Siphonobacter curvatus: one gene and its partners. The protein of the gene in region 1 interacts with the protein of each later gene in a pairwise test. Links are inferred from orthologs where the notes say so. Each region holds a gene or a part of one and is shown on either strand. Other genes may lie near its edges. The genes, in order: C5O19_RS01180, C5O19_RS23765 and ung.

What was found.
Region 2: the proteins of C5O19_RS01180 (region 1) and C5O19_RS23765 interact in binary tests that used the Escherichia coli proteins (3 or more experiments, as listed by UniProt). The link is inferred for Siphonobacter curvatus from one-to-one orthologs.
Region 3: the proteins of C5O19_RS01180 (region 1) and ung interact in binary tests that used the Escherichia coli proteins (3 or more experiments, as listed by UniProt). The link is inferred for Siphonobacter curvatus from one-to-one orthologs.

What each region holds. Positions count from the first base shown.
Region 1 is NZ_PTRA01000001.1:289,096-292,126, forward strand. Bases 102-2,972 are described here. They hold C5O19_RS01180 (nucleoside-diphosphate kinase), read right to left. Parts: upstream 1,812-2,972; coding sequence 1,392-1,811; downstream 102-1,391. Other genes in these bases: C5O19_RS01170 (sugar transferase), read left to right, coding at 102-608; C5O19_RS01175 (HupE/UreJ family protein), read right to left, coding at 695-1,312; C5O19_RS01185 (DHH family phosphoesterase), read left to right, coding at 2,178-2,972. In the rest of the region: more of C5O19_RS01170, read left to right, coding at 1-101; more of C5O19_RS01185, read left to right, coding at 2,973-3,031. UniProt on the Escherichia coli protein: Major role in the synthesis of nucleoside triphosphates other than ATP. The ATP gamma phosphate is transferred to the NDP beta phosphate via a ping-pong mechanism, using a phosphorylated active-site intermediate.
Region 2 is NZ_PTRA01000008.1:29,208-32,258, reverse strand. The notes cover bases 31-2,921. They hold C5O19_RS23765 (5-formyltetrahydrofolate cyclo-ligase), read left to right. Parts: upstream 31-1,121; coding sequence 1,122-1,721; downstream 1,722-2,921. Other genes in these bases: C5O19_RS23760 (aspartate-semialdehyde dehydrogenase), read left to right, coding at 2,028-2,921; C5O19_RS23770 (outer membrane beta-barrel protein), read right to left, coding at 247-957; C5O19_RS23775 (thioredoxin family protein), read left to right, coding at 31-175. Outside these bases: more of C5O19_RS23775, read left to right, coding at 1-30; more of C5O19_RS23760, read left to right, coding at 2,922-3,020. UniProt on the Escherichia coli protein: Involved in the removal of 5-formyltetrahydrofolate.
Region 3 is NZ_PTRA01000001.1:3,591,908-3,595,020, forward strand. The notes cover bases 147-3,099. They hold ung (uracil-DNA glycosylase), read left to right. Parts: upstream 147-1,266; coding sequence 1,267-1,932; downstream 1,933-3,099. Other genes in these bases: C5O19_RS14835 (O-methyltransferase), read right to left, coding at 147-623; apaG (Co2+/Mg2+ efflux protein ApaG), read right to left, coding at 714-1,100; C5O19_RS14850 (cyclic nucleotide-binding domain-containing protein), read right to left, coding at 2,145-2,513; C5O19_RS14855 (Crp/Fnr family transcriptional regulator), read right to left, coding at 2,644-3,099. In the rest of the region: more of C5O19_RS14835, read right to left, coding at 1-146; more of C5O19_RS14855, read right to left, coding at 3,100-3,113. UniProt on the Escherichia coli protein: Excises uracil residues from the DNA which can arise as a result of misincorporation of dUMP residues by DNA polymerase or due to deamination of cytosine.

The DNA of each region.
Region 1 (3,031 bases):
TGAGTTCCTTGCGAAGCAGGAATTACCTTCAAAATTTAAGTAAAACGTTCATCGACTTTTCAGTATCATCCGTGTTACTGGCAGTTTCCAGTCCTTTGTGGTTACTAAGTCGGGTGCGTATTGCTCAAGAATCACCCGGTCCCATTTTCTACCGGCAAAGTCGGGTAGGACTCAACCAAGAGGAATTTTACTGTATTAAGTTTCGTTCAATGCGTTTGGATGCTGAAGCGGCGGGAGCCCAATTTTCCAGCAAAAAGGACAAACGTGTATTCAAGTACGGAGCTTTTATGCGGGCTACGCGTATAGACGAACTCCCCCAATTGCTAAGCGTTTTCCGGGGTGAAATCTCGTTAGTAGGCCCTCGTCCCGAACGGCGGATTTTTACGGAAAGTTTTGAAGAGGTGATCCCACACTATTCAAGCCGTCACATCATTAAGCCCGGTATTACGGGTTATGCTCAGGTCATGTACCCTTACGGTGCTGGAGCAAAAGATGCCCGCCATAAATTAATGTATGATTTGTATTACATTAAAAATTGGACCGTAGGGTTAGAGTTTAAGATCATTTGGAAGACCGTACTAACGGTGTTGAACTACAAAGGCTACTAATTTACGCTACCGTGCCAGCAACTAAAATTTTGCAGTATAGCCCATTGATCGTCCCATCAATGGGCTATTTCGTGAATGATGACTTCCTAACCCATTAGCTCTTTCCAATAGTCCGACTCTTTGATTAGAATAATCGCAATACCCGCTACGGCACCTGAAATCACTAATTTCCAGTCGTGTTTCTTGACTCGGAATAGGTCAATGAGTACCCACGCAATTGTTAAAATAATGAGGACGATTAGTAACTGACCCAGTTCTAGCCCCAAATTAAAGGCCAGTAGTGGTTTGACAATCGATGCTTCTTTTCCCAGCAAACTACGTAGGAAGTTAGAAAAGCCCATCCCGTGGATGAGACCGAAAAACAGGGCCATCAAATAACGGGGGGTAGCATTCACGGGTGGGTCAGGAGTTAAGATACTGTCCGTACGACTCTTTTGAAATAGATTGGTGATAGCCGTGAAAAGGATCGTTACCGGAATCAGAAACTCAATCACATCCGTACGGTATTGAATATATTGAAGCGTGGCCAAAGCCAGGGTGACGCTGTGACCGAGTGTAAAAGCCGTAACTAGAATCAGCACGCGTCGCCAGTCGCGAAGCCGATAAATCGCACATAAAGCGATGATGAAAATAATATGATCGTACCCGTTAGGGTCAGTAATATGTTCGTAACCGAGCTGTAGGTAGAGGGCAAATTCGTTCATAGGAAATGGGTTAGGTCCGAATACTAAAGCAAAAGAGGTTTGAAAACAACTTTCAAACCTCTTTTGCTAATCACTTTTATTAATACTGCTCCGTAGTTGCGAAGAAGAAATTAGATTCGATGGCCGCGTTTTCATCCGAATCAGAACCGTGGATGGCATTCGCTTCCATGGACTTTGCAAACAGCTTCCGAATGGTTCCCTCTTCGGCATTGGCCGGATTGGTTGCTCCAATCAACTTACGAAAATCGGCTACTGCATTTTCTTTCTCCAGGATCATTGGGACGATAGGACCAGAAGACATGTAGGCACAAAGATCTTTGTAGAAGGGGCGTTCAGCGTGAACGGCGTAAAATTCACCGGCCCGGTGCTGCGTTAGCAGGGTTTTCTTCAAAGCTACAATGCGAAAGCCAGCCTCTTCAATGAGTTTGATGATTGCTCCCGTATGACCGTCTGCGGTGGCATCGGGCTTGATCATCGTAAATGTGCGGTTGCTTGCCATAGATTCGTTAAAAGTTAAAGAATTTAGATTGGGATGAATGGACTAATCTGCTGAAATCCAGCGATAAGTCAGGATATACGAATGAATAGAACCGGCAGTGTACCGAAATTCTGCCCGCAATTTAGGGATACATTTTTACCGAAAGGACAAGCCGTACACAAATGCAAAGGTTTTTGCCCTGTTTTTCAATAACTTTGCCCGCTCGTAAAAATTATCCTTGAATTTATTCGTTGATAAATTTCTGAATTTCAAATATTTAGGTTTTTACCTGGAAGAGATTGGTCGAATACGGGAGCGAACAGAGGAGTTGCATTAACCCAGAAAAGTCACATAATCCCTGTGCCGCAGTAGGATTACTAAGAAAAAATGAGCGATTTGAGTCTGAATCCACACGCGTTAGAAGCCTTGAAAAGGCTGGTTGAAACGCCGCAACGGGTAGTAATCACTACTCATTATAATCCAGATGCTGATGCTTTAGGATCTTCGCTGGGCTGGGCTGGTTACTTACGTAAGAAAGGCCATACCGTCCGGGTTATTACGCCATCCGAAGCTCCTCGTTTTCTGGCTTGGATGCCGGGCAACGAAGACGTCATTGAGTTTAGCCAGCGAACTGTAGCTTTGGCTGCTCAGACCGTTGCCGCGGCTGACGTCATTTTCTGCCTGGATTTTAATGCTCTGGCTCGCCTACATGATTTGGAAGCGATCATTCGGAATTCACCCCTGCCCAAGGTGATGATTGATCATCATCATCACCCCGAAGATTTTGCTTCGATTGTTATTTCTGAACCCACGGCAGCGGCCACCGCTCAGCTCATCTATCAGCTTATCAACGAACTCGGTGGTAAAGAACTGCTTGATGTAGCGATCGGTGAATGTCTGTATGCGGGCCTGATGACGGATACCGGTTCTTTCCGCCACCCCAGTACTAATCCTGCCGTGCACCGTATGGCGGCCGAGCTGATTGAACTAGGGGTAAATACCAACCGGATCCACCGGCTCATTTTTGATAATAACTCACTGGGCCGTATGCAATTCCTGGGGTATGTACTCTCCCAGAAATTGAATGTACTTCCCGCGTATCGGGCGGCTTACGTGGCTTTGACGGCCGAGGAGCTGAAACGCTTCAATTCGCAGACCGGCGATACGGAAGGGGTTGTAAACTATATTCTTTCCATTGAAAACGTCGTGATGGCCGTGCTGCTGATCGAACGCGATCGGGA
Region 2 (3,051 bases), on another replicon or contig:
GGGCGACAAATTCACCGTTCAGTACATTGGTACAATCGACGACAGCTCACAAGACCCTGGTAGCGTAACCCGACGGTACGTAGAAGATGCGGTGAATAATTTATTACAGGGAAAGCCCGTGATGTTAAACGTAACCAGACCCGTAGGCTGTGCCATTCAGTGGAAGGAAGCATAGGTAAACAAACCAACAAAAAGGCTCGCGACAAGCATCGCGAGCCTTTTTGTTGGAGCAAGAAATCAGAAAGCTTACAGGCGAATACCAAAGTTTACGGCACTTACCTGAGGCCCTTTGCCCGCTTCAAATACCTTATTCAAATCATATTCGGCGAATACCGTGCCTACACAACGGAAGCCTACGCTCATCCCTACGCCGTAACGGAAGTTATTCACAAAGTAGCGACCATGATCGCGGTCTTTGCTGCCCGACTGGGTTTTGGTTTTGGTATAGCTATCGAGTCGCATACCGGCATAGCCGCCTAAGCTAATGTGGCTCACGGCTCCTTTGCGGAATACGACCGTAGGCATAACGGGAATATTCAGATACGCGACGGTAAGTTTACTTTTAGCCAGGGGTACGTCAGAGTCCGTGAAAGCAACTTGTCCACCCGTAGTACTAATCACCCGGTTTCCTTCGAGCATAAAGTTATTCCAGCTTACTTCCAGACCCGTCTTCAACGCTAGGGCGGTCTTGGGTCCACTCACAATCCGGAAGCGGTGCATAGCACCCAGCGAAACAAAGCGGCTACCTAAGGGACGAAGCTCGTAACCATTGGTCGTTTGAGCATTTTTTCCGGCAAAGGTGTTGAGGCCTAGTGAAATTTCTAAGTCGCTTTTGTGAGCAGGTATCCAAGGTTTAGTCGTCGTGACGGGTAAAGTATCCGTACTGATTTGAGCAAAGGCGGATAAAGCAGCAGTAGATAAAGCGACAGTAGCGAAGGCAATCAATGAACGTTTCATGGCTATACAAGAATTAAGAGGTTCGTCAGTTGTTGGAAAGGAATCCGTATTTTCGAATTCAAAAAACAGATGAACGCCGCGAGCAGAAGGTGACGAAAACCCGTATGAAAGGAATTTTTTATGGAGGAAGGGTGAAAACAGCGGATGAATTCTAAAACGTAGCAATGACGAAAGCAGAAATACGACGGGAATTCCGGCAACGCCGACAGAAGCTGAGTGAAGCTGACCTACTTATCCACACTCGAGCGTTATCCAACGAGTTAATTCAATCGGATTTATTGAGAAATAGTAAGATTATACACGCCTTTTTGCCCATTCGTCGACAGAAGGAAGTGGACAACTATGTAGTTATTCACAATTTGCGTGAAAGTTATCCACATATCCACATTGCTGTTTCTCGATCCGACGCTCAGGCCCGTGAGATGGAGCACTATCGATATACGGATCAGACCGAAATCCTTGAAAATGAGTGGGGTATTCCGGAGCCCGTACCACAATTAGGGTTAAAAATTGCTCCTGAAGAACTGGATGCCGTATTAGTACCGCTCTTGGCTTTTGATCGACGAGGGTATCGAGTAGGGTATGGGATGGGCTTTTACGATCGTTTTCTGGCCCAGTGCCGACCAGATGTACTGAAAATAGGCCTTTCTTTCTTTGAACCGGTGGAAAGCATTATTGATGTGGATAACTTTGATATTCCCCTGACGGCTTGCGTTACGCCAAAGGGTATTTGGAGGTTTGAGCGAAGTAGAGAACTTTTATAAGTTGAGGTTCGTCAAAAGAAAAATAAAAAAATAAGGCTTCTGTTTTTTCAGTCTGTAAGAAACCCCTTACTTTGCGGCCAATTCGACAATTCGTCACAGTGAACACTAAGAAAATTAAATAGAACATTCGGAGTGAGCGGGGCCTCGACCCTCGTTTGCCAGAATTGTTTTGTCGGTTTTCTTCCCTTCACGGTGACGAATTTTTTTATGCCCATACCTCAACGCTGGCACGAAAATGGTTGTTGAGAATGAGCGGATTATAGACTCAGAATTCATTTTTCACCCTAATTTCTTTTTTACAAAACAATGAAAGTCGCTGTTGTTGGAGCCACCGGTCTTGTAGGTGGTGAGATGCTGAAAGTACTGGAAGAACGTAACTTCCCCATCACCGAACTCATCCCGGTCGCTTCCGAGCGGTCTGTTGGTAAAAAGGTGACCTTCAAGGGACAAGAATATACCGTAGTAAGTTTTGAGGACGCCATCGCTGCCAAGCCTGCCATTGCTATTTTTTCGGCGGGTGGTAGTACGTCATTGGAACTGGCTCCCAAGTTTGCCGAAGCTGGAATTTTCGTTATTGACAACTCTTCAGCCTGGCGGATGGACCCTACCAAAAAACTGGTAGTACCGGAGATCAACGCTCACACGCTGACGAAAGAAGATAAAATCATTGCCAATCCCAACTGCTCAACGATTCAGATGGTGGTGGTATTGAACCCCCTGCACCAGCAGTACAAAATCAAACGAGTAGTCGTTTCGACCTACCAGTCTGTTACGGGTACGGGTAAAGCTGCGGTAGATCAGTTGTTTGCCGAGCGTAAAGGCGATGACAGCGTGAAAAAAGTATATCCGCACCCCATCGACCTGAACGTACTGCCGCACATCGACGTATTCCTGGATAACGGTTATACGAAAGAAGAGATGAAGATGGTAAATGAAACCAAGAAAATCATGGGAGACGACTCCATCGCAGTAACGGCTACGACGGTACGTATTCCTACGATTGGCGGTCACTCGGAAGCCGTAAACATCGAGTTCGAAAACGATTTCGATCTGGAAGAAGTACGGGCTATCCTGGAAAAAGCTCCGGGCGTAGTCGTACAGGACGATCCGAAAAACCAGATTTACCCTATGCCGCTCACCGCTCACGGAAAAGACGATACCTTCGTGGGTCGTATCCGTCGGGATGAGTCGCAACCCAACACGCTCAACTTGTGGATTGTCGCTGACAACCTGCGGAAAGGTGCGGCTACGAACGCTGTTCAGATCGCTGAGTATCTGAATACGAACGAATTAGTATAACGTTTAAATTCGGATTATCAAACCCTGAAGG
Region 3 (3,113 bases), 3.3 Mb from region 1 along the record:
ATATCATCGAAGACAAAAACGCTATCGGCATGAGCCTTACGCAGGCAGGTTTCAAAGTATCGAACGGTGGGCTCATACCGATGATTGGCGTCGAAGAAAGCAAAATCAATTTGGGAAACTTGTTCGACCTGAGCCTTCAGCGTTTCATCCAGATTACCCGTTACAATACTTACCTGCGGAGCAGAATGTAAATTACTAGCAGCTACCCGGGCGGTTTCTGGGCAACCCTCAAAACTATAAATCTTGCTTTTCGGGGCGGCTTTAGCCTCGTATAAAGTCGTAATGCCCAATGACGTTCCCAGATCAAAAATGATTTTGGGTTGAAAGTGAGCAATGAGGCGATACAGTAACTGAGAAAATTTGGGCGTTTTCTGAGCATTCTTGGCAATGGTCGAGATTTTACGCCTTGGAGCATTCGTGCGGCGGGAGCCAGCACCGTAGTCTACAATTTCAATTTCATCCGTACAAGCTTTCATGGCCGCACGAATGCGTTCAATCTCTTCAAAGACCGGCTGCTTTTCCCGGGAACGAATGACTTGGGTATATAAATCGAAAACGAACGGGGAATGTAATCCATGTTCGTTTCCGGCGGTAAACAGGTACCGAAGGTAAGAAGCAATCAAAATGGTTCTTGCTTATCGCATCCAGATTTCCCTTCGCTCAAAGCTTCAATTAAAAGTGGATATAATCGTAAAACGAACTATTCGTAAAGATTAGTTGAGCTTGTAGGGTACAATCAGCAAGAACTCTGGAATCTGAACCAGAAACTCGCGACCATCGTACATTCGTTCCATCAAGTAACTACCCGCCATTTTGCCCATGGTGGTTTGCAGGTTACTACCGGATACGTACTCGTGCACCTGGCCGGGTTCGAGTATAGGTTGCTGGCCAATAACGCCCTCCCCTTCTACTTCGCGGGTTACGCCATTGGAGTCGTAAATGAACCAATGGCGGCGACGCAACCGAATCGTATGATCCGACTGGTTTTCGATACGCACGCGATACGTAAATACAAAATGCTGCAGGGAAGCATTGGAATGATCGGAAATGAATTCCGTAATCACACTAACTTTGATGCCTTCCGTGATGGCCGTTACCATAATCGTGTCCTTGTTTGACGAAACTGCTAAAAGCTAATCAAATCGAAATTAACCGTCAGCAAGATACGGGGCAAATCCTGGAATTGATTTTTATATTTTTTAATCCCGGGGTATTCTTGCTCATGCGTGGAATATCCTGGCTTCGACTTCTCTAATTAACTGCCGTATGAACGTTCAAATTGCCGAATCGTGGAAACCGTATTTACAACCGGAATTCGAAAAACCGTATTTCGGTGACTTAGTATCCTTTATCAAAAATGAGTATGCCACCCAACGGGTTTATCCACCGGGCAAGCTGATGTTTAACGCGTTTAATCATTGTTCGTTCGAGGATACTAAAGTGGTCATTTTGGGTCAGGACCCTTACCACGGCCCTAATCAGGCGAATGGGATGGCGTTTTCCGTTAATGAAGGAATTCGGACTCCGCCTTCGCTAGTTAATATATTCAAGGAAATCAAAGACGATTTAGGCAAGCCCATACCCAAGTCCGGTGATCTCACCCGCTGGGCCGATCAGGGCGTATTGCTGCTCAACTCGACCCTCACCGTACGTGAAGGACAGGCAGGTTCGCACCAGGGCAAAGGCTGGGAAACTTTCACCGATGCGGTTATCCGGATTTTATCCGAAGAAAAAGAAAATCTGGTATTTCTACTTTGGGGAGCTTATGCTCAGAAAAAAGGAGCCGTTATTTCGCCCGATAAACATTTAATTCTGAAAGCGAAACACCCTTCGCCGATGTCGGCCAACTATGGAGGCTGGTTTGGCTGCAAACATTTCAGCCAAACCAATACCTACCTTCATAGTAAGGGATTACCGGAAATTGATTGGTAAGGTGGGGATTAATACGTTGCTTTCTTAGGCTTTTACTGGGCCCGCTGGTACGCTGGTACGAGCGGGCTTTATTCATGTGGGTATCCGCTTATCACGCCTATCAACCGATACGTTTTTTAGGCTGTATCAACGTTTGGTGTGAAGGGTTTGGATCGATTTAACGCTACCTATCTTTACTGTGCGGGACGCCGCTCCTTCTTTCGCAAAGCTTTTTATTCATAGCTCTTCTGTAGTAAATCCATCTGATCGCATAGCTTGATCATGAAGTAGCGACGGGCCATCCGATGTTCCTCCATAAAGTGCTCGATTTCCTGTTTGTCAAACACCAGCAAAATGGATTCGTCATTCACCTTTACGGAAGCCTGATGCTCCACATTCAGCAAAGCTTCGTGTAATCCTAAAAAACAGCGGCTCTGGAGGCGATGGTTTTCTTTCCCATTTTCGGGTAAAATTTCGACCGATCCGTCCTTGAGATAAAAAACAAACTCAGCAAGCTGTTCTTTCCGGTACAGATATTCGCCTTTGTGGGCGTACAACTCCGTACCCCGAGCCAGTAATAATTTCTCCGTATCTAGTAGCATGGTTCTTCGTCTGGCTTTTCCCAACCGGGAAGTTAAGCTCAATGGTAAGGCGAAGTTGCTGGAAATCAGCCTCGTTTGAAATGATAAAAATCAGTGGTTTCAGTGATGTGATTTAGTGGCTTTCGCACTCCTAATCGTACAACTGACTGATTTTCAACAGACGATCGGGCTTTAAAATCGTAATGGTACTACCGTGTGAACTTACGATTCCTTCCTCCTTGAATTCAGACAAAAAGCGGATCACCGTTTCCTTGGCCGTACCCACAATCGCCGCCAGATCCTCCCGGGAAATGGCAATACTGAATAGATCCGCTAGCTCGGTTTTATGATACGTCGCTTTGAGTAGTAAGAGTGCTTCGGCCAGACGTTCGCGTACGGGCTTCATCGCCATGTGAATCATCCGTTCCTGCGACTCCCCCAGGGCTTTCGCCAGCATTTTCATCAGATCATTGGCCACTTTCACATTCGAATCGATCAGAGAATTAAAGTCCGTAGCGGGCAAAAAACAGGCCTGCGTATCGTCCAGAGCTACCGCCGAGGCCGTGTACTTGGTGTTTTCGATCAATGAACGGTAGCCCAGTGTATCACCCGACTTGGCCA